3 regions of the Pseudalkalibacillus sp. JSM 102089 genome follow, and region 1 is predicted to be linked to each of the others. Evidence: riboswitches for the same ligand, from Rfam matches in the RefSeq annotation. Region 1 holds a riboswitch; each other region holds the start of a gene.

Region 1 (7,073 bases):
AGCGTATGGTTGAGATCATGCAAGAACGCGGTGTTAATCTTCAGTCTCAATTAATCGGCATATCACATGGAGATGACCTTGAAAGCGCTGAAAAATTAAAAAGTGCGATTCAAGACACATATGGGAGTGAGCACTTTGTCATTCATGAAGTAGGCGCTACGATTGGCTCTCACTCAGGACCAGGAACACTTGCATTGTTTTTCTTAAATAAATAACTTCCTTTTACATAGGATGTCGCATAATCGCGTACTCTATTATTGTGCATGGCAATCCTAGCAAGGGAGGACATAACGTGTCATCAACAAAAGATAATAATAAAAAAGCAGTTGATCATAATGCTAAACGAATGTTGAAAAACAAGTTGAAAGAAGAAAATCGTGAAGGCGGGAAACACCAGTATTCTAAGGATACTGACCACTTGTAGAAATCAAGCAATGAAAAGAAACCGGCTAACCAGCCGGTTTCTTAATTTCTAACATCTGTGATATCGAAGTAAGGAAATGTTAGACCACCCCAATAAGCAAGAGAAAAACCTAGCGTGATGTAGAGTATAAAATATACGTCTACTCTCGAAAAGGTCTGTTTGTAATAATAAGTTCGTTCCTTATTATTGAATTGCTTCGCTTCCATGGCAACTGCAATGCGATGAGCTCTACGAATACTTTGAGAAAGCAACGGCACCGCATAAAGCGTCACAGACTGCATGATTCGAGCGAACCCTTTTTTCTTTTTTATACCTCTAATAAGTAATGCAGCTCTTAGCTGTTGGAATTCCTCCATCATAACAGGAAGAATCCGAACAGCAGCCATAAAGCTATAGGCATACCGAGGCGGTACTTTAAGCTGTTGAACGAGGGAATAGAAGAGAAATACTGGCCTCGTTGTCAAAGCGAATAGAAGTCCGAGCAAGGCGAAATTTAAAGCTCGAAACCCGATGTGAAGACCTCGAAAGAAGCTCTCTTCTGTAATATGAACGATTCCCCACTTCCACCAAGTCGTTGTTCCTTGACCAAAGAACATCATACTAGAAGCACTTGAGAAAAATAATAACAAAAATGGAATCATTAAGATCGCTAGTATCTTTTTCTGATGTCCTGTGGCGAACAAGACGAGAATTAATGGAACCACTGTTACATTGCTAATCAAATTTGGATTGTGAACGAATAAAAGAAGGATAAATAATGCTAAAATGAACACCAATTTGAAAGCAGGATTTAAACGATGAAGCCATGTTTCTTTATATTGTAGAGTCCACTGCATGATGTTCCCTCTCTTCCCTTCTCAGAAGTTCTCGATCAGCGGTTAGCTTACCCTCTTCAATGACCCACTCTCTCGTCCCATAATTTTGAACAATCTCCTCATCATGCGTCACCATGATAATGAGCATTCCCTTTGACCTTAATTGTTCAAATAAAGCTAGCAACTTAAACGTATTACTTGCATCCTGACCAAATGTTGGTTCGTCTAACAAGAGAATCGGTTGAGAACCAAACATGGCCGTTCCTACGCTTAACCTTCTTTTTTGCCCCGTAGAAAGCTGGTACGGATGAAGAGTTCGCACTTGCTTAAGATCATATGCTTGAAGCCACTGGGCTACTTTTTGATCTACTTCCACATCTCCTATCATTTCAAGGGAATAAGCAAGTTCATCATAGACAGAATTCGTGACAAATTGAAATTCTGGATTTTGAAAAACAAAAGCTAGTTGCTCACGGGAATCTTTGATCGATTTTAATTCCTGATTCTTTACTCTCTTTTTCCCGGACGTTTTCATCACATTCATTAAACTTAAAAGAAAGGAGCTTTTACCTGCTCCATTCTTTCCGGTAACCACAATCCATTCTCCTTCATGAGCTGATCCATTATGCACTTCAATTTTTGGGATTTTGCCACGATACCCTTTTAACTGTTTAATCTCAAGAATTTCTTCCCCTTTAACATACGATGCAGGAAGATTTTTTTCACTTGTATGTTCTTCCCATACGCCCGGATACCAAATCCCATATTCTTTCATCTTATGTTTATAAAAGGAGAAGATACTTTTTGGGTCGGCATCTGCGATAATCCTTCCCTCTGAATCGAAAAGGACGATGCGATCAACAAAATCAATCACTTCATTAATCTTATGCTCCACAATAATCATTGTTTGTGTAGCATTAATTTGCTTAATTGTTTTCCATACGTCAGAAGTACCTGCAGGATCAAGTAATGCGGTCGGTTCATCCAAAAAAATCACGTCTGGCTCAAGTGCAAGCATGGATGCAATGGCTAGTCGCTGTTTCATTCCTTGTGAAAGTGAATTAATCTCAATATGCGGATCCTTAAAGGAAAGACCTACCTTCTCAAGATAATGACGAATTAACCCTTCCATTTCAGGTTGCGGGACAGCACGATTTTCCAGTACGAATGCCATCTCTTCATCCACATATGGCATACAAAACTGAGAATCAGGATCTTGAAATACGACGCCTGAAGATTTTGGAATGCTTTTGGCATCTACCTTCATAGGCACTGGAACGGCATTTGGTATTAACCCAGATAATATTTGCAGAAGAGTGGATTTACCACAACCGCTCGGACCAAGAAATAAGACCTTTTCCCCTTCTGCAATCTCAAGAGATAATTTATTAAATAACAGCGTTTCCGCTCCCGCATATTTTACACGAAGGTTTGATACACCCACTTTCATATAACCACTCCTTACTGATCTAACGCCTTATAATCTTCATCACTTGCTGGTCTAACCAAGCTAGTAACACCTGTTTTCTCTAGAGCTTCTACAAGGAAATAAGCAAGTAGCCCAGCTAGTAGAAAACCACCTATTAACCTAGCACCAATGAGAAGTAGTAAATTCCATAGAGCAAGGTCCATCACATATCCATAGGCAGCATCCATGACAATGGAGCCTACCGCAGCAGCAATCCCTCCAAGCGCCGCAACAAATGCGGTGTATCGTTTATAGCCAAATAAGGCAAACATTAATTCCGTTCCTAATCCTTGAACAATTCCATATAGAAGAACAGATAATCCATATTCTGAACCAACAAGAAATTCACCAGAAGCTGCAGCTGTTTCTGCAAGTAGTGCCACACCAGGCTTACGAAGAAGAAGCACTGCCACAGTTCCCGCAATAAACCACATTCCGTAAATCACATCACCAATATGAAGGCCAAATGGTTTAAAGACGTTATAGACCGGTCCCCACAATTTATAAATAATCCCAAAAACAAGGGCAATCACGATCGTAATCAAAATGTCCGAAAGCTTTAGTCGTTTCATACCCGCTCACCTTTTTGGAGGGAGATTGGCCACTCTTCTACTTGATAAGCCATTTCCCAGAAACCATATTCCAACTGACAGCTAAGAATGAAATAGTCCCTGATTCGCTTCAATTCTCTTTCAGGTGCCGTCTCAGCCCACTGATCGAGGATTTTTCTTAGTTGATCCGTCACTGGTTCCATTGACTTCTCTCCGTAAAACGTAATCCAATCATAAAAAGGATGATCTTCTTTAGGATTAACCTCTTCCATTAAACGCTGACCAATCTCAAGGTATGTCCATGGACATGGCAGAAGCGCTGCAACGATTTCTCCGAGCGTACCTGAATGAGCAGCGTCAAGCATATGCCTCGTATAATGGTGTGCCGTCGGGGCGAGGGGATAGCCTTGCAGTTCTTCATAAGTGACGCCTGCAGCTTGACACAAATTATTATGAGGATGAACCTCACTATGGAGTACAAATGATATTTGTTCAGTGAAAAGCGCCATCTCTTCTCTGTTTTCACATTTCGATAGCGCAATGCCATAGATTCGAACAAATGTATTCAAATATTCAAAGTCCTGCTTTACATAGTGAACAAGCTGTTCCTTCTCTAACTTTCCCTCCGCAATTCCTCTTACAAATGGATGGTTAAAGATTCCTTCAAAAATTGGTGCTGCTTCCTCTCTTAACTGTTCAGTAAACGACATAAAAAAACTCCTCTCCGCTTTTCATCCAACTGATAAAGAGGAAAGGAGCTTGAATGCCGTTGTTCCGTCATTTCTGAAGCGACTCAACGTTTTTTTACAACGTTCAAAAGCCGCTCCAAAAATGGAGCGGCTGCGGTGGCATCCGTCTCCACTTTCCTCCGCTGGCGCTAACCAGATCAGGTTCAAAGGGTCCAGGACATCCTGTCTCAGTCATATAAATGACTCCCCTAGTGGATATATAAAAAGCTTTTTTGATTGATAGTTTGATAACTATTAAGCTACTCTTCTTTCACACCTTTGTCAACCATTACTGGAAGTTCGATAACAAAAGTTGTTTTTTCTGGATTTGATCGCACTGAAATCACACCTTCGTGCTTTTCAATAATTTGCTTGCAAACAGACAATCCAAGACCCGTCCCTAGTTTTTTTGTACTAATGAACGGTTGAAAGATACTTTCAACAAGATGCGATGAAATTTGCCGTCCGTTATTGGAAATTTCAATCGTGATTCGTCCATGGTTTTCTTTTGCGCTCATCTCAATTTTTCGATGATCGATTTTATTTTCATTTAACTCTTCAATCGAGTTAATCATAATATTAAGAATGACTTGTTTGATTTGTTCTTCTACACCGAACAGTGGAATGTCTGGATGAATTGCTGTTTCCACTTCTATCTTTGATTCTAGTAGTCTTGGATAAAGAATTTCAATAGTATATCTTAATAATCCACTTAAATTTAATGAAAGAGGGCGATCATCGCTCCCACGCATTTTTGATAAGAAAAGAAATTGACTTACCTTCTCTTCTAGACTTTTCATTTCGCTATTAAGGATTTCGAAATAATGTTTCTCGATTAAATTATTAGCATCACTATCATCTTCTAATAATTTTAAAAATCCTTTAATGGAGGTAAGAGGATTGCGAAACTCATGAGCAAAGCTCGCACCTAGCTGACCAAGAATGGTTAAACGATCACTATGCATTTCTTGTATAAATTTGTTTTTATCATGAATGATATTATCCTTCACCTTCGTGTATTCCGTCACTGAATGATACGAATAGGCGTTAAAGTAATTATTAATGATTTGAATACCTTTCGAAAGTTCATCTCTATCAAATGATGATTCGTTTAAGACAGAGATCACCACTGATCTCCCAAAATTAATATTCGCAATAAACTCTCCGATATTAACATTTGCTTCAATTCGCTCATTGGCAATTTTCTTAGTTAATGTCATAATCCAGCTTTCATCCTGAAGACGAATATAACGAGAGATAAGTTCAACCGTTCGTTTCCCATTCTTAATGATTTCTTCATAATAAGGATCCTCTTGAGAAATTTTTGCGCCAAGCAGCCACTTTTCTACAATTTCGGGCTGACTTTGTTCCAAAAACGACGCAAATCGTTCTTCAAATTCAGATTCGCTTAAATCAAAATTCATACCTCTCGCCTCACAAACTACATTATAGGTTTGTTTCATTTTATCATGTAATGGAAATGTCATCATTATATTCTCAGACTTTAGGTTTAGAAATTCTCTCTATTGGAAACTCCTTACATATATATGATTTGAAAGGAGCTATCCCATGCGACCAGATTTTAGACAAACGGATGGACAACCAGCACAACATCAAAATCATCAACCAGGATCTCAGCAAGAAATGAATCCAATGCCCTTAATGGAAGACCCAGATTATAAAGGATCAGGAAAATTAACGAATAAAGTCGTCCTCATTACTGGAGGAGATAGTGGGATAGGTGAAGCCGTTGCGATTGCTTATGCAAAAGAAGGAGCAAAAATCGCCATTGTTTATCTTGACGAACATGAAGATGCGCAACTTACGAAGCAAAAAATCGAAGAAGTCGGAAGCGAATGTTTATTGTTGCCGGGAGACATTGGAAGTGAAAGCTTTGCTTACGATTTGATTAAACAGGTGATTGATCATTTCGGACAGCTCGATATTTTAATTAATAATGCAGCAGAACAGCACCCCCAACAGGGAATAGAAGAAATTAGTGCTGAACAGCTCGAAAAAACATTCCGCACCAACGTTTTTTCCATGTTTCATCTGACGAAAGCCGCTCTTCCCCATCTAAAAAATGGAAGTGCAATCATTAACACTTCCTCCGTAACCGCCTATGAAGGCAATGACCAGCTGATCGATTACTCTAGTACAAAAGGCGCAATCACTACGTTCACAAGGAGTCTCGCAAAGTCGCTCGTTGGAAAAGGAATTCGTGTCAACAGCGTTGCACCTGGTCCTATTTGGACACCGCTTATCCCTTCCACCTTCTCAGCAGAAAAAGTGAAAAACTTTGGTACGAATACACCTATGGGGAGACCGGGTCAGCCAGAAGAATTGGCTGCAGCTTACGTTCTTCTTGGTTCGGACGGATCTTCTTATATGACCGGTCAAACCATTCACATTAATGGCGGACAGTTCTTATCATCTTAAAACCTCCTTTGGGAGGTTTTTTATATTAGTTACTCTATAAAAAATGATTTTTAAGATTCAATTGGACAAGAGTTTATACGTCTTTTTACTGCATTCATATAGTATAGAGAAAATAATTTTAGACTATATTTGAACACGTATGTTCAATAGGGGTTGTCATTATGGTTTTTATCAATCGATACTCCACCCGAACATGTGGAGCCATGACATTTACAGGAAATACGTTAGGTTTAAGTCAGTTACTTAACGCTAATGAAGCAGGAACACAAGGTAGTATCGGAGCATTTATTACAACTGATACAACACTTCAAGTGCCAACTTTTCCACCAGGAACCACTCTTGATTATACATTAAATAACTCAGAGGCCAATTTAGTATTACCAGCTGGAAGTACCGTTTTATATGCTGAATTAATCTGGGGAGGAAATTATCTTTCAGTAAACGAAGATATTACATCTGAAATTAATAATTCTGTTACTTTTACTGACCCAAATGGGACAGATTTCACAATTAGTCCCGATCCAACTACTAGTAACGAGCCTACTTTTACATTTGGAGCAAACACGCGAGGATTTTACATGCGTTCCAATGATGTAACTTCTATTGTTCAAGCAGCTGGTGCTGGTACATACACCGCTGGTGGCGTAC
Region 2 (7,073 bases), on a different contig from region 1:
GCTTTCAACATTGAACCTGAAAATAAAATGGAAGGGTTTATATTACTGCTAAACCCAATTAGTTCTGTATTGCTATTCCTCGGTTTTGCCCTATTTGCCTCACCAAAGTATCGCAACAGAGTACTACTGGTCATTAATTTTATTGGCTCATTTATCCTATTTGCAAACGTCGTATACTACCGTGAATTTACTGATTTTATAACAATACCATTGTTGTTTCAAACGAATAATATGGGGGAGCTTGGTAATAGTATTGCTGAACTTGTAAGCGGTTTTGATTTCTTGCTCTTTGTAGATATCATTATTCTGGCAGTTTTCCTTTTCGTAAGAAAAACGAAGGCGTACACGGTTAAGAAGAAAGAAATTGCTATTGTATTTGCTAGCGCTATAGCTCTTTTTGCTGTTAATGTTGGGCTTGCAGAAACAGAACGCCCGCAGCTTTTAACTCGTACGTTTGATCGTGAAATGCTCATAAAATATATTGGTACTTATAACTACCACGTTTATGACGCTGTTCTTCAGTCCAAAGCAAAAGCACAGCGAGCATTTGCGGATGGCAGTGAGATCGTAGATATTGAAAACTATGTAAAAGCTAACCACGTTGAGCCAGATCCTGAAATGTTTGGTGAAGCTGAAGGGAAAAACATCATCCTTGTATCGTTAGAATCCACACAGAGTTTTGTAGTGAATGAAGAAGTGGATGGAGAAGAAATTACGCCTTTCTTAAATGATCTTATAGATGAAAGTTATTATTTCCCGAATTTCTATCATCAAACAGCTCAGGGTAAAACTTCTGACTCCGAATTTATTCTTGAGAATTCATTATATGGACTTCCAAGTGGAGCTGTATTCTTTACCCATTCAGGGAACGAATACAATGCATCACCAGAAATATTAAGTGAGAATGGATACTATAACGCTGTCTTCCATGCGAATAACAAAAGCTTCTGGAACCGTGACGTTATGTATGACTCCCTTAAATACGATAAGTTCTATGACATTAATGATTTTACAGTAACGCCTGATAATTCAATCGGATGGGGATTGAAAGATGAATATTTCTTTGATCAATCCATTAAATATTTAGAAACGCTACCGGAACCTTACTATGCTAAATACATTACATTAACAAACCACTTTCCTTTTACACTTGAATCAGAGGATGAATATATTCCAGAGTGGACTTCAGATGATGGAACTGTTAACAGATATTTCACTACGGTTCGATATCAAGATGAAGCTCTAAAGAAATTCTTTGAGCGAATGAAAGAAGAAGGACTTTATGAAGATTCGATCTTCGTCATGTACGGTGATCACTATGGAATTTCTGAGAACCATAACAAAGCTATGGGAGAATTCTTAGGCAAAGAAATCACACCATTTGAATCCACGGAGCTTCAAAAAGTTCCGCTCGTTGTTCATATTCCTGGCCAAGAAGGGGAAGTGATGGAACAGGTCGGTGGTCAAATTGATTTGAAGCCGACAATTATGCACCTGCTTGGTATTGATACGAAGGATATGATTAAATTTGGTAACGATCTTTTTGCAAAAGAACAGGATAATTTCACTATCCTTCGCGATGGAAGCTTCATTACTGAAAATAATCTATACACTAAAAGTGTCTGTTATGACAAAGAAACAGGAGAAGAAACGGATAAATCAGCCTGTGAACCATACATGGAGAAGGCAAAAACTGATCTTGCCTACTCAGATAAAATCGTTTATGGAGACCTTCTACGTTTCTTAGGCAAGCATGATGAGCAACAAGAGGATACAGAAATAGAAAAATAGCATGAAAGATGCAAACCCCACCTTGGATATTAGGTGGGGTTTTTGTATTGTAGTGAACTTTTTCTGAGGCGAGCAATAAGGCTAATATGTCCTAATTATGTAGCATATGCATCACTCATTATTTCATATCATTGTAAGAAGGATATGAAATGTGGGAGGGTATGACATGAAAATTAGGGTGAAGAGTGGGGATAGCCTTTGGAAATATAGCCGAGTGTTTCAAATTCCACTTCAATTAATATTAGATAGTAATAATCTTGAGAATCCTGATCAACTTATAGTCGGAGAACAAATTCAGATCCCTGGGTTTGTCACGAAAAGTTATACCATTAAGCCAGGAGATACATTATGGAAAATAGCAGGATGGTACGGAACACCCCTAGATGGTGTTCTTTTGCTAAACGATTCGAATCCTTTTTCGTTACAACCAGGAGAAAAAGTGAATATACCGATTCGTGTAACGTGGTCACTCATTAACCCAAATCAAAATTACGATTATCAAACCCTTGTTAATGATATTCGAAAAATACTTGCTGTTTATCCATTTATTAAACGATCCATCATTGGCGAATCTGTCATGGAAAAGCCAATCCCAGAACTAGTAGTGGGAACAGGAAAGAAAAAAGTTCATATGAATGGAGCATTTCATGCTAATGAATGGTTAACCTCAACTCTCATTATGAAATTTGTAGATGATTATTCTCGTGAATTGACGAATAGTCAGAGATTGAGCGGTGTTTACCTCCCATCTCTATATGAAACGACTTCTCTCTCTCTTGTACCCATGGTAAACCCAGATGGAGTGGATCTTGTCATTAATGGATTACCTGAAGAAGAACCTTACCGCTCATTGGCGGATCAAATTAATAATGGAAGTGAACAATTTAACAGATGGAAGGCGAACATTAGGGGAGTTGATTTAAACAATCAGTATCCTGCTAAATGGGAAATAGAAGCTGAACGAAAACCAACAAAACCTTCTCCAAGAAATTACCCGGGAAAAGCACCGCTTACAGAGCCAGAAGCAATAGCGATCGCAGACCTGACGAGAAGAAAGAAATTTGATCGTGCGCTAGCATTTCATTCTCAAGGTGAAGTGATCTTTTGGGGTTTCGAAGGACTTGAACCTCCTGAGTCAGAAATCTTGGTGAGAGAATTTTCGCGACTGAGCGGTTATCGAGCAGTTCGCTATGTTGATAGTTTCGCTGGATACAAGGATTGGTTTATTCAAGACTTTAGAAGACCGGGTTTTACCGTAGAAATTGGAAAAGGGGAAAGTCCTTTGCCTACTTCTGATTTCAACACTATTTACCAAGATACATTAGGGATTTTCCTTTCTTCTCTGTATATGTAGGTTAGTGGCTTGTTTTTTAATCACTTCTTTGTCATAATAAACTTAATTTCATAATTCCAAAGACTAGGGGTGCCTTCATGTAAGGGAAGGCTGAGAAAAAGAAACCGTCATTTCTTTTACCCTTGAACCTGATCTGGTTGATACCAGCGTAGGGAAGTCGGTAGCAGTATTGATTACGTATTACTACCCCCATTCCTTACGCGGAATGGGGTTTTTTAGTGTGTTTTATGTTAATCGTTTTTAAGCGTTTACGGTGGTAGCTTATACTCTTGATTCTCGATTTTTAGCTCGAAGCGATTGGTTATCACAGAGCGTAATTGAGCCGAAAATCAACAAAGCTCGTTAACATAGGCTTAAGGTTAAAAGTATTAGAGGAGGTAAATAATGAAGGATTTTAAATTATACGTCATTACAGGGGAAGAATTCCACCCTGATCGAGACCTAGTTGAGGTAATGGAGCAAGCGATACAAGGTGGTACTGATATTATTCAATTGCGTGATAAGACGAATTCTAAAAAGGTTGTACTAGAAAAAGCTTTGAGATTAAAGGAGCTAACACAAAAATATGAAGTTCCTTTTATTGTGAATGATCACATTGATATTGCGCTAGCCGTTGATGCTGATGGCATTCATCTCGGTCAGGATGATTTACCTTTAGAGGTAGCAAGGAAGATTGTTGGACCTAATAAGATCATAGGTATCTCCACACATCGAATAGAAGAAGCGCGTGAAGCAGAGCAGCGTGGTGCTGATTACATTGGGGCTGGGCCAGTCTTTCCCACAAATAGCAAAAGCGATGTTGTTGATCCAGTAACAACTGACTATCTCAAAGAAGTTGCAGCAGAAATATCTATTCCGTTTGTAGCCATCGGCGGCATCAAATTGCATAATGTTTCGGACGTCCTCCATTCAGGTGCTTCTAGAGTATGTGTCATTAGTGAAGTAGTTGGTAGTGCCGATATTAAAGGCACGTGCGAAGCATTTATTCAATCCATTCAAAAAGAGGTGATTCCCAAGTGACATTACTAGTTAATGGAGAGCAGCATGATTTAGAAGTGGCAACATTGAAAGAAGTTGTTACTCATTTTGGCTTGCAAGAAGGGTTGGTTGTCACTGAAGTTAATGGAACAATTATTGATCGCTCGGAATGGATCGATACAGAAGTAAAAGAAGGAATGAAAATTGAACTTGTCCACTTTGTAGGAGGGGGTTGACCGAATGAATGATAAATTAACAATAGCTGGTAAAGAACTTTCTTCCCGCTTGTTTCTTGGCACGGGAAGATATCCAAATCCATATGTTCAAAATAAAGCAATTGAAGCTTCTGAAGCAGAAGTTCTCACATTTGCTATTCGAAGAGTGAATCTTACTGCACCAAATGAAGATGCGATCTTACAGCACATCGAGAATCAATCATTTCACTATTTGCCCAATACTTCCGGAGCTACGACTGCTGAAGAAGCCATTCGCATCGCTCGTTTAGCAAAAGCATCTGGCTTAAGTGATTGGATAAAAATCGAAGTTAGTCGAGATGAAAAAATGCTAATCCCTGATCCGGTGGAAACCTTGAAAGCTACAGAGGTTCTTGCTAAAGAAGGTTTTGTTGTTTTACCGTATACTTCTGATGATCCAGCACTTTGCTATCGACTACAAGAAGCAGGTGCAGCGGCTGTCATGCCAGGGGGATCTCCTATTGGAACTGGTCTCGGCATCTTAAATCCATACAATATTGAACTAATTACAGAACAACTGAAGGTACCAGTCATAGTCGATGCGGGTCTTGGACATGCATCTGATGTAACACAAGCGATGGAGCTTGGGGCAGATGGAGTCCTCCTTAATACAGCCATAGCGAAAGCGAGAAACCCTGTCATGATGGCTGAGTCAGTTAAGTTGGCTATTAGAGCAGGAAGATTGTCTTACGTTGCAGGAAGAATTCCTAAAAAGAAGTACGCCACTGCAAGTAGTCCGGTACGAAATTAATAGAAGGAGGGCGATCATGGCTAACATTACGGTTGTAGGAGGCGGTGTGATTGGTCTCTCCATAGCATATGAATGCCGTACGAGGGGACATGAAACGACTGTAGTAGAAGCTCATAAGTGTGGGGGGCAAGCTTCAGGTGCAGCTGCAGGCATGCTTGCGCCTTATTCGGAAATTGAAGAAGATCCAGATGATTTTTTCAGACTTTGCCAACATAGTTTAAAGCTTTTCCCGAAATGGCAGGAAGAAATCAAACAGAATTCAGAAGTTGATTTTGAATATTGCGAGAGCGGCAGTCTTTATTGTATCTATCATGAGGCTGATCGGCTGTCTCTTGAGACAAAGCAGGCCTGGCAACGTAAGTTTAACGTTGAATCTACAATATTAAATGCTGACGAAGTAAGAGTGAAAGAGCCAGGCCTTTCTCAAGATGTTGTTGCAGCATTATGGTGTCCAGAAGAGTCACATATTTATGCTCCTGGCTACGTCTCAGCACTTTTAGATGCTTGTCGCAAGTTAGGTGTTCGGGTGATAGAGAATGCGGGAGAGGCGACGTTTGAAGAGAATAGCGTTGTGGTAAAAGGTCAACAAATCGAAAGCGATCGAGTTGTTCTTGCTGCAGGAGCATGGTCTATGTACTGGGAGGAAGCACTTGGTTTGACGTTGCCAATTTATCCAATACGTGGACAAATTTGCGCATATGAAGCCCCATCTCTCAATCACATTATTTTTACGAGTCAAGGCTATCTTGTAGCGAAAGCAAATGGATCAGTTGTTGCTGGTGCTTCGGAGGACATCGCTGGTTTTGATACAGCTGTTACGGAACATGGTGTAGGAAGACTTGAGAAATGGAGTAAGCAAGTGATGCCTGCCTTACAGCAGAAAAATCCATTTCATAAGTGGGCGGGGTTAAGACCTGCTACTCAAGATGGCTTTCCTATTATCGGAAAGCTAGATCATAAACCTAAGGTTATTTTAGCCACTGGTCATTATCGGAACGGAATCTTACTTAGTCCTGTTACAGCAAAGATTGTAGCTGATGAAATCGATGGAAGTGTTAGTGAATTAGGGCTCGGTCAATTTCGACCTGATCGTTTCCAGGTTATATAATGAAGGAGTGAGTTTTATGCGTAAAGCACTTACGATAGCTGGATCTGATAGTGGGGGAGGAGCTGGTATTCAGGCCGATTTAAAAACATTTCAAGAGCGGGAAGTGTTTGGGATGAGTGCCATAACGGCACTTACAGCTCAAAATACTCTAGGGGTTCACAATGTTTATCCCCAATCTATAGAAGCGGTTCAATCTCAGTTAGATGCTGTGCTATCGGATATTGGAACAGATGCTGTGAAAACTGGTATGCTTTTCTCTAGTGATATTATTTTGGGCGTTGCTGAGAAGATAAGAGAATACCAGGTGCCAAACCTTGTGATTGATCCTGTTATGATTGCGAAGGGAGGAGCATCACTCCTTCAAAAAGAGGCGATTCGTGCCATGAAGGAAGAACTCATTCCTCTTGGTACTATTATTACACCAAATATTCCTGAAGCTTCGGAGTTATTAGGTGGCGACTCAATTACTTCAGTTCGAGAAATGGAAGAAGCTGCAGCGGCATTACAACACTTTGGTGCAAAGGCTGTCCTTGTTAAAGGCGGACATATGGATGGAGAAACTTCGATAGATGTTTTGTATGCGAACCAACGTTTTTATCACTATGAGTCTAAACGTATTGATACAAAACATACTCATGGAACGGGATGTACCTTCTCTGCTTGCATAACTGCAGAGCTTGCGAAAGGACGAACAATACAAGAGGCGGTCTCAACTGCAAAAGAATTTATTACAGCAGCCATTGCGAATTCTCTTTCTATAGGTAATGGAATTGGACCTACGAACCACTCTGCTCATAGGCAAAAGCTAATAAGTGGAATGAAACAATAGCTCTGCAC
Region 3 (7,073 bases), on a different contig from region 1:
CAATATCAACAATTTTTAATGTTCCATCTACTATGCAGTCTGAGTTTGGTTTTATTGCATTTCCCATTTCTAAATAGGCGCCTCTACCAAATTTCAAATAATAATTTAATTCATCATTGATTTCGATAGAAGTGGTTTTAGGGTGATCTCTTAGAATTCGTCTTGCCATAGCTATGTCCAATGGAGTATCAATATAAATCGATAGATCAATAAATTCCTTCAATTTATCATTCTTATATGAGAATGGATAATCAATTATTATGTATGCTGGAGGTTCTTCTCTTTCTAAAAATGATTCTAAATCTGCTTTGAGGGGTTCCAAGTTCCATTGGTTGTAATCAGGTCCGTCCTCAACCCATTTAACGAGGTCATCTGGTGCTCCTTCAAAATCATATTTATCAAAATACAGCGCTTCAGAAGTGCTTAGTCTTTTTCTTAATTCTTCCGTAACTGCAGTTTTTCCACCACCTGAAACCGAAGCAATTGTTATCACTTTTGTCTTAATCACTTATTAATACTCCTCCTTTCACCTTTGTTAAACAATACACTACTACTGAAATGTATCAGCAGCAATATTACTAAACTCTTTAAGATAATAGAGGTAGTTTTCATTTCCGTAATTGTATCTCTTGTTATACATCTTTGCGATAACGACACTATATTTTGGAATAACAAGTAATGTTGGACCAGTGACACCGAGAATTTGATAAGATCCAGCTGGTACCCGGTCACCTAATTCGCTCATTTCTCTAGGTAGATCATTAACAAACCAGAAAAATCCGTTTCGAGGTAATTCTTTATCTATTTCATTAGGAGTATGTATTTCATTAGCTAATTCAATAACTTCTTTTGGTACAATTTGTTTGTTATTAAACTTTCCCTTATTTAAGAAGAGACTACCCCAGCTTGCAAATTCTTGGGTAGACACAAAAAGGTTAGACTCCATGCCATTATCCGTACTTCCCGTTGTGTCTTCTCCATCCTTCTCTGGATCAATAATGACACTTACCAAATCAATACTATCTTCAGTTTCCCACCAAGTTTTGTGAAAACCCATTGGGACAAATACTTTTTCACGTAATAATTCAGTAAATGGTTTACCATATAATTTATTGATTAACTGCGTAATAAGCTTAATGTTTATTCCTCTATATGCCCAACTTTCACCTGGTTTGAACTCTCTTATTAGTTCACCATTCGTACTTTCATCTAATCCATGAGTGTGAGTGACCAAATGCCTTATTTTAGTCTCACCAAGTATCTCAGAATCCAGATCATCAAAGTAACGACTTACATAATCATCAATATCACTTATTTTTTTATCATAGATAGCGTAAGCGACACACAACCCTAAATAACTTTTTCTCGCAGAAGCTACATTAAATCTAGAACTCTCTGTGATTGGACTTGTATTATTATTGGAGTGGGTTCCACTATAATGCTCCAAAACAACCTTATTGTCTTTAAGTATCAATAAAGAAGCTGCTGAGCTTTGATTTAACTCTTTAATATTTTCAACCCAAGAAACTAATTTCTCATAATTTGCTTTCATTCTAAAATCCTCTCCCTCCACCAAACCCAATACCAATTATTTCAAAAAATGACAATTAGCTCAATGAAAAAAAGAACTTATCTTATTACAGATAAGCTCCGAGATTCTTGAAGACTCGATATCAAGATAATTTGAAAGACATACATATTTTTCATCAAAATTCTATTTGCTATTATTATGGAATCATTATTGGTCAGTAGTAAAAAAGGACAACGTTTTACGCTGCCCCTTTTTTACTACTGATTTCAATTTATTTTCAGCATTTTATTTGCCCCTATATTAGTTGAACATATGATTTTAAATTACATTATTAAGCAAAGTCGATCGATAACTTCGACATGTCTCTGATTGACATACTGGAAAATTTTTTGACTTTCAGCTTGATTTCCTGCACATTCGGAAAAGACACGCATGCATCCACTAAAATATTTTTAAATTCTATACCCGTTTGTTGAAGAACAGAATCATTAATTCAACTTATATAATTGGAACGTTAATAGTACCCTATCAAAGTTAAATTATTCAGTTCAAGTCTTTAATAACAGATAGTTCAATTGTTCTTGTCGTTTGTATGTCTTTCTAATCAAATTTATTAATTATACATAGGAGCATCCTATAGAATAGACTTTTTCAGAACCTCTATTTTAGCTTGCGTCAGCTTTTCCACAGTTAGTAATATAATATTTCTACCTTATTACATTTCAAACATCTTTCAAAATTTTGATCTCCTTTAAACTGATGTTCGCAATTTTCTTGAATTTCCTTTAAAGAATTCTCTAAAAAGGATAGGTGATTTTTCGTTTGATTAATTTCTTCTTCAATTTTTTGAACTTTCACACATATCCCCTCCTCAAAAAGGCTATTGATAAATATTTGCTCCAGATTTCTTGAACTCTTCAGCTTTTTCCTGCATTCCTTTTTCAATAGCCTCTTTCGTAAATAGCTCATTATCTTTTGCGTAATTACGAATATCTTGGGAAATTCTCATACTACAGAATTTCGGTCCACACATGGAACAAAAGTGTGCCGTTTTTGCACCTTCAGCAGGTAAGGTTTCATCATGATACTCAATAGAACGTTCCGGATCCAAAGATAAGTTAAATTGATCTCTCCAACGAAATTCGAAACGTGCTTTTGATAAGGCGTCATCACGTTTTTGGGCCCCTGGATGTCCTTTTGCTAAATCAGCTGCATGGGCTGCAATTTTATAAGTAATAACGCCTTCACGCACATCATCCTTATTAGGGAGACCTAGATGTTCTTTTGGCGTGACGTAACAAAGCATTGCCGTACCATACCAACCGATCATTGCTGCACCAATTGCAGAAGTAATGTGATCATACCCGGGAGCTATATCAGTTGTAAGTGGTCCAAGTGTATAAAAGGGAGCTTCTTCACATATTTCTAATTGTTTATCCATGTTTTCTTTAATAAGATTCATTGGCACATGTCCTGGTCCCTCAACCATTACCTGAACATCATGCTTCCACGCAATTTTTGTTAGTTCTCCAAGCGTTTCCAATTCAGCAAACTGGGCTTCATCATTTGCATCAGCAATGGACCCAGGACGTAAGCCATCCCCCAAGGAGAAGCAAATATCATAGGATTTCATAATCTCACAAATATCTTCAAAATGTGTATACAAAAAGCTTTCTTGGTGGTGATATAAGCACCACTGTGCCATAATTGATCCACCACGAGAAACAATACCAGTTAAACGTTTTGCAGTTAGTGGCACATATCGCAATAAAACACCTGCATGGATTGTGAAGTAATCCACCCCCTGCTCTGCTTGTTCAATCAGCGTATCTCGGTAAACCTCCCATGTAAGATCCTCAGCAATACCATTGACTTTTTCTAATGCTTGATAAATCGGGACGGTACCCACCGGAACGGATGAGTTTCGAATGATCCATTCGCGAGTGGTGTGAATGTCTTTCCCCGTTGATAAATCCATGATATTATCGGCGCCCCACCGGGTGGCCCAGGTCATTTTTTCGACTTCCTGTTCAATAGATGATGAAACAGCTGAATTTCCAATATTAGCGTTAATTTTAACATGGAAATTGCGACCTATAATCATAGGTTCAGTCTCTGGGTGATTAATATTAGAAGGGATAATCGCACGACCTTTTGCCACTTCATCTCGCACAAACCCCGGATCCATATTTTCCCTTATTGCGATAAATTCCATTTCAGGAGTGATCATCCCCTGTTTAGCATAATAAAGTTGTGAAACATTTCTCCCTTTTTTGGCACGCAATGGGTTACGGCTTAATCCAGGGAACACTTTTTCGTTTGTACGAGGATCATTTTCATCCTTATACCCATTATCTTCAGGTTTGATTTCACGCTTTTCATATTCTTCCACATCGCCTCGTTCTTGAATCCATAAGTTACGAAGAGCTGGAAGACCTTTGGTAATATCCACGGAATAATTTGGGTCTGTATAAGGGCCACTAGTATCATACACACGTACTGGAGGGTTCTCCTCTTCTCCAAATGTCCCCGTTGTTGGACTTAACTCAATTTCACGCATGGGTACTTTTATGTCGTTTCTTGAACCTGGCACGTATACCTTTTGACTACCTGAAAAACTGGACATAATGGAAATGTTTTCTTTGTTTAGTGAAGATGATGACATAATAAACTCTCCTTTTTTTTGGTATAAAGGACGAGATTGACCACACCAACTGGAGAAGCCTATCGAAACATATAAAAAAAGCCGGGTCCATAGTAAATGGTTGGACCCGGCTAATATGTATCAGAAGTAGCATTGCATTGATGATTATTCTAACTTCCCTACGCTGGCATGATCCAGATCAGGTCCAAAGAGTCAAGAAACTTCAAGGCATTTCCTTCTCAGCCCGGCTCATCGGGCTCCCCTAGTTAATTCTATTCAATTTTGACTTCATTATATATGAGTCTTATGAAAAAACCAATCCCTAACCTGAGAATCACACAATGTTTTTTAGATTCCTTACCGAAATTTATGGATTTCTTGATGGGATAAGCCATTGTGTTCCTGCGAACTGTGGTTAGAGCTCTGTAGGATATCTTCTTGATTTTTTCCGGACTATTCTAGACAACCTTATCTATAAAAATCGATGAGGTATTTTGCAGAGCTACTAGTCGAAGCATGAGCAAAACCTCCTAATGGTCGTTATTTCATCGGACCCATTATATTATTCGAGGACACTGAAAAACTTGATTTCCCAATTAAATCCATCGAATGCAACAACATATTGAAAATAAAAAGAAATCAACCGCCAATATATAGTAGGTGGTTGATTTCTTTTTTCATTGAATAGGCTTTTTCAGTGCCCTTATACCATTCAGGAGGTTTTTTCATTTAGAAAAAAACAGATCGGGGTAGAAGTGGGGCCTGACCAAGATTTTTATTTGTCTCGAACTGTCCACGCAATTCTCTTAATTCTTATTTCTTAATTCTTAATTCTTTTGGGCGAGATATTTTCCCCTTGTTTGCTTAGCCGCCTCTACCATCACTTTCAATGCTTCAACTGTTTCCTCTACGCCCCTTGTCTTCAATCCACAGTCTGGATTGATCCAGAACAGCTTTGGATCCAGTACCTGAAGCGCTCGATCAATGCTTCGTTTCATCTCACTAAGCTCAGGAACGCGGGGACTGTGAATATCATACACACCAAGCCCAATTCCCCGTTCATACGTACTGTCTTCAAAAGCCTTAATTAGCTCGCCGTGGCTTCTCGATGTTTCAATCGAGATCACATCTGCGTCCAAAGCTTTAATCGAGCCAATGATTTCCTCAAATTCCGAATAGCACATATGCGTATGGATTTGCGTCTCATTCTCCACGGAGGAGGTTACCAATTTAAACGCATAGACTGCAGCTTTCAAATAACTGTCATGCAGTTCTTCCTTCAGTGGAAGACCCTCACGAAGTGCCGGCTCGTCGACCTGGATCACAAGTATGGCATTTCGTTCAAGCTCCTCTATTTCTTCTCGAAGCGCAAGTGCAATTTGATTCGCTACTTCAGTCTTTGTTCGATCATCCCGTACGAACGACCAGTTCACAATCGTGATCGGTCCTGTCAACATGCCTTTTACATGCTTATCTGTTAATGACTGAGCATAGATGGTTTCTTTTACCGTCATTGGCGTATTAAAAGAGACATCACCAAAAATCAACGGTGGCTTCACACAGCGCGAACCATAGGACTGAACCCATCCAAATTTCGTAAATTGAAACCCGTTTAATTTCTCACCAAAGTATTCCACCATATCAGTTCGCTCGAACTCACCATGCACAAGGACATCGAGACCAATCTCTTCCTGAATGTCAATCCATTTCTTAATTTCTTCTTTAATGTACGTCTCGTATGCAGCATCGCTTAGTTCACCCTTCCTCCATTGCAAACGCTGCTTGCGCACTTCCTTTGTCTGCGGAAAGCTTCCAATCGTTGTCGTTGGAAGGAACGGAATCTGTAACGACTTTTGCTGTAAGTCATGACGAACTTTAAACGGTGCTTTCCGTTTTGCTTCTCCGAGATTGTGAATCGTTTCCTGCACCTGCTTATTATTCCGCTGTGGAGAATGATTAAGTTCTTGAATAGCTTTTACACTTGACTTGATCTCCAATTGAATAGCCGATTCTCCCTTTTCGAGTCCCTGCGCAAGTAAAACGACTTCATCAAGCTTCTCATCAGCAAATGAAAGAGCGTTAAACAGCACATCTGGAATGTCCTTCTCACTCTTCACCGTAACAGGTACATGTAGCAAACTTGAAGACGGCTGAACAATAATACGACCTTTATCAACAGCTTGGGCTAGCTCATTCAATAGAGAAATTTTCTTATCAAGCTTCGATCGCCAAACATTACGTCCATCGATCAACCCTGCAACAAGAACCTTATCCTGTGGAAAACCTTTCTCTTTTACAGCCTTCAAATTCTCACTCCGGTCATGCACAAAATCAAGCCCAATTCCCTGAACAGGGAGTTTCGTCACTTCTTCATAATGGGTCACACTCTCGAAATACGTCTGAAGAAGCACGTTTACTTCTGGTGCCGCATTATGTAACGCCTCATACACCTCTTTATATAGGTTGACTACATCATCCGAAAGAGTCGTAACAAGTGCAGGTTCATCGAATTGCACCCACTGGACACCTTCCTCCCCCAGTTCATTCAGCACCTGTTCATATAGCGGAAGGAACTGATAAACCACATCGTTGAATTGCTCTTTAGCATATCCCTTCGATAAAAGAACAAAGCTGATCGGACCAATTAGCACTGGTTTCCCTTCAATACCAAGTTCCTGTTTCGCTTCCCTGTAATACTCAAGCGGGCGATTATGAACTAGAGAAGGTGTACTCTCATTTAGTTCAGGAACAATGTAGTGGTAATTCGTGTTATACCACTTTGTCATTTCAGCTGCCGGCGCTCCTTTTGTTCCCCGTGCGATATTAAAATACGTTTGAAGGGATACACCCCCACCATCATAGTCAAAGCGCGTTGGTACGATTCCAAACATTACCCCG

Evidence for each region. A riboswitch is a leader RNA that binds a small molecule or an ion and turns the genes downstream of it on or off. The one in region 1 is predicted to bind thiamine pyrophosphate.
Region 2: it holds a riboswitch for thiamine pyrophosphate, as region 1 does, so the genes downstream of both, thiE (thiamine phosphate synthase) here and tenA (thiaminase II) in region 1, are expected to answer to the same signal.
Region 3: it holds a riboswitch for thiamine pyrophosphate, as region 1 does, so the genes downstream of both, thiC (phosphomethylpyrimidine synthase ThiC) here and tenA (thiaminase II) in region 1, are expected to answer to the same signal.

What each region holds. Positions count from the first base shown of each region.
Region 1 covers NZ_JBEWYW010000001.1:822,175-829,247, forward strand. The annotation lists gene ABVF21_RS04125 (DegV family protein) at 1-215, shown strand, start outside; gene ABVF21_RS04130 (DUF3941 domain-containing protein) at 293-424, shown strand; gene ABVF21_RS04135 (energy-coupling factor transporter transmembrane component T family protein) at 466-1,260, opposite strand; gene ABVF21_RS04140 (ABC transporter ATP-binding protein) at 1,238-2,689, opposite strand; gene ABVF21_RS04145 (ECF transporter S component) at 2,701-3,279, opposite strand; gene tenA (thiaminase II) at 3,276-3,968, opposite strand; TPP riboswitch at 4,105-4,207, opposite strand; gene ABVF21_RS04155 (histidine kinase N-terminal domain-containing protein) at 4,247-5,410, opposite strand; gene ABVF21_RS04160 (SDR family oxidoreductase) at 5,556-6,425, shown strand; partial or broken gene ABVF21_RS22790 (hypothetical protein) at 6,587-7,073, shown strand, end outside.
Region 2 covers NZ_JBEWYW010000004.1:292,625-299,697, forward strand. The annotation lists gene ABVF21_RS12145 (LTA synthase family protein) at 1-1,791, shown strand, start outside; gene ABVF21_RS12150 (M14 family metallopeptidase) at 1,958-3,145, shown strand; TPP riboswitch at 3,201-3,317, shown strand; gene thiE (thiamine phosphate synthase) at 3,530-4,165, shown strand; gene thiS (sulfur carrier protein ThiS) at 4,162-4,359, shown strand; gene ABVF21_RS12165 (thiazole synthase) at 4,364-5,128, shown strand; gene thiO (glycine oxidase ThiO) at 5,145-6,236, shown strand; gene thiD (bifunctional hydroxymethylpyrimidine kinase/phosphomethylpyrimidine kinase) at 6,253-7,065, shown strand.
Region 3 covers NZ_JBEWYW010000019.1:3,933-11,005, reverse strand. The annotation lists gene ABVF21_RS21615 (hypothetical protein) at 1-508, opposite strand, end outside; gene ABVF21_RS21610 (serine hydrolase domain-containing protein) at 551-1,552, opposite strand; gene ABVF21_RS21605 (serine protease) at 2,222-2,389, opposite strand; gene thiC (phosphomethylpyrimidine synthase ThiC) at 2,412-4,196, opposite strand; TPP riboswitch at 4,335-4,449, opposite strand; gene metE (5-methyltetrahydropteroyltriglutamate--homocysteine S-methyltransferase) at 5,003-7,073, opposite strand, start outside.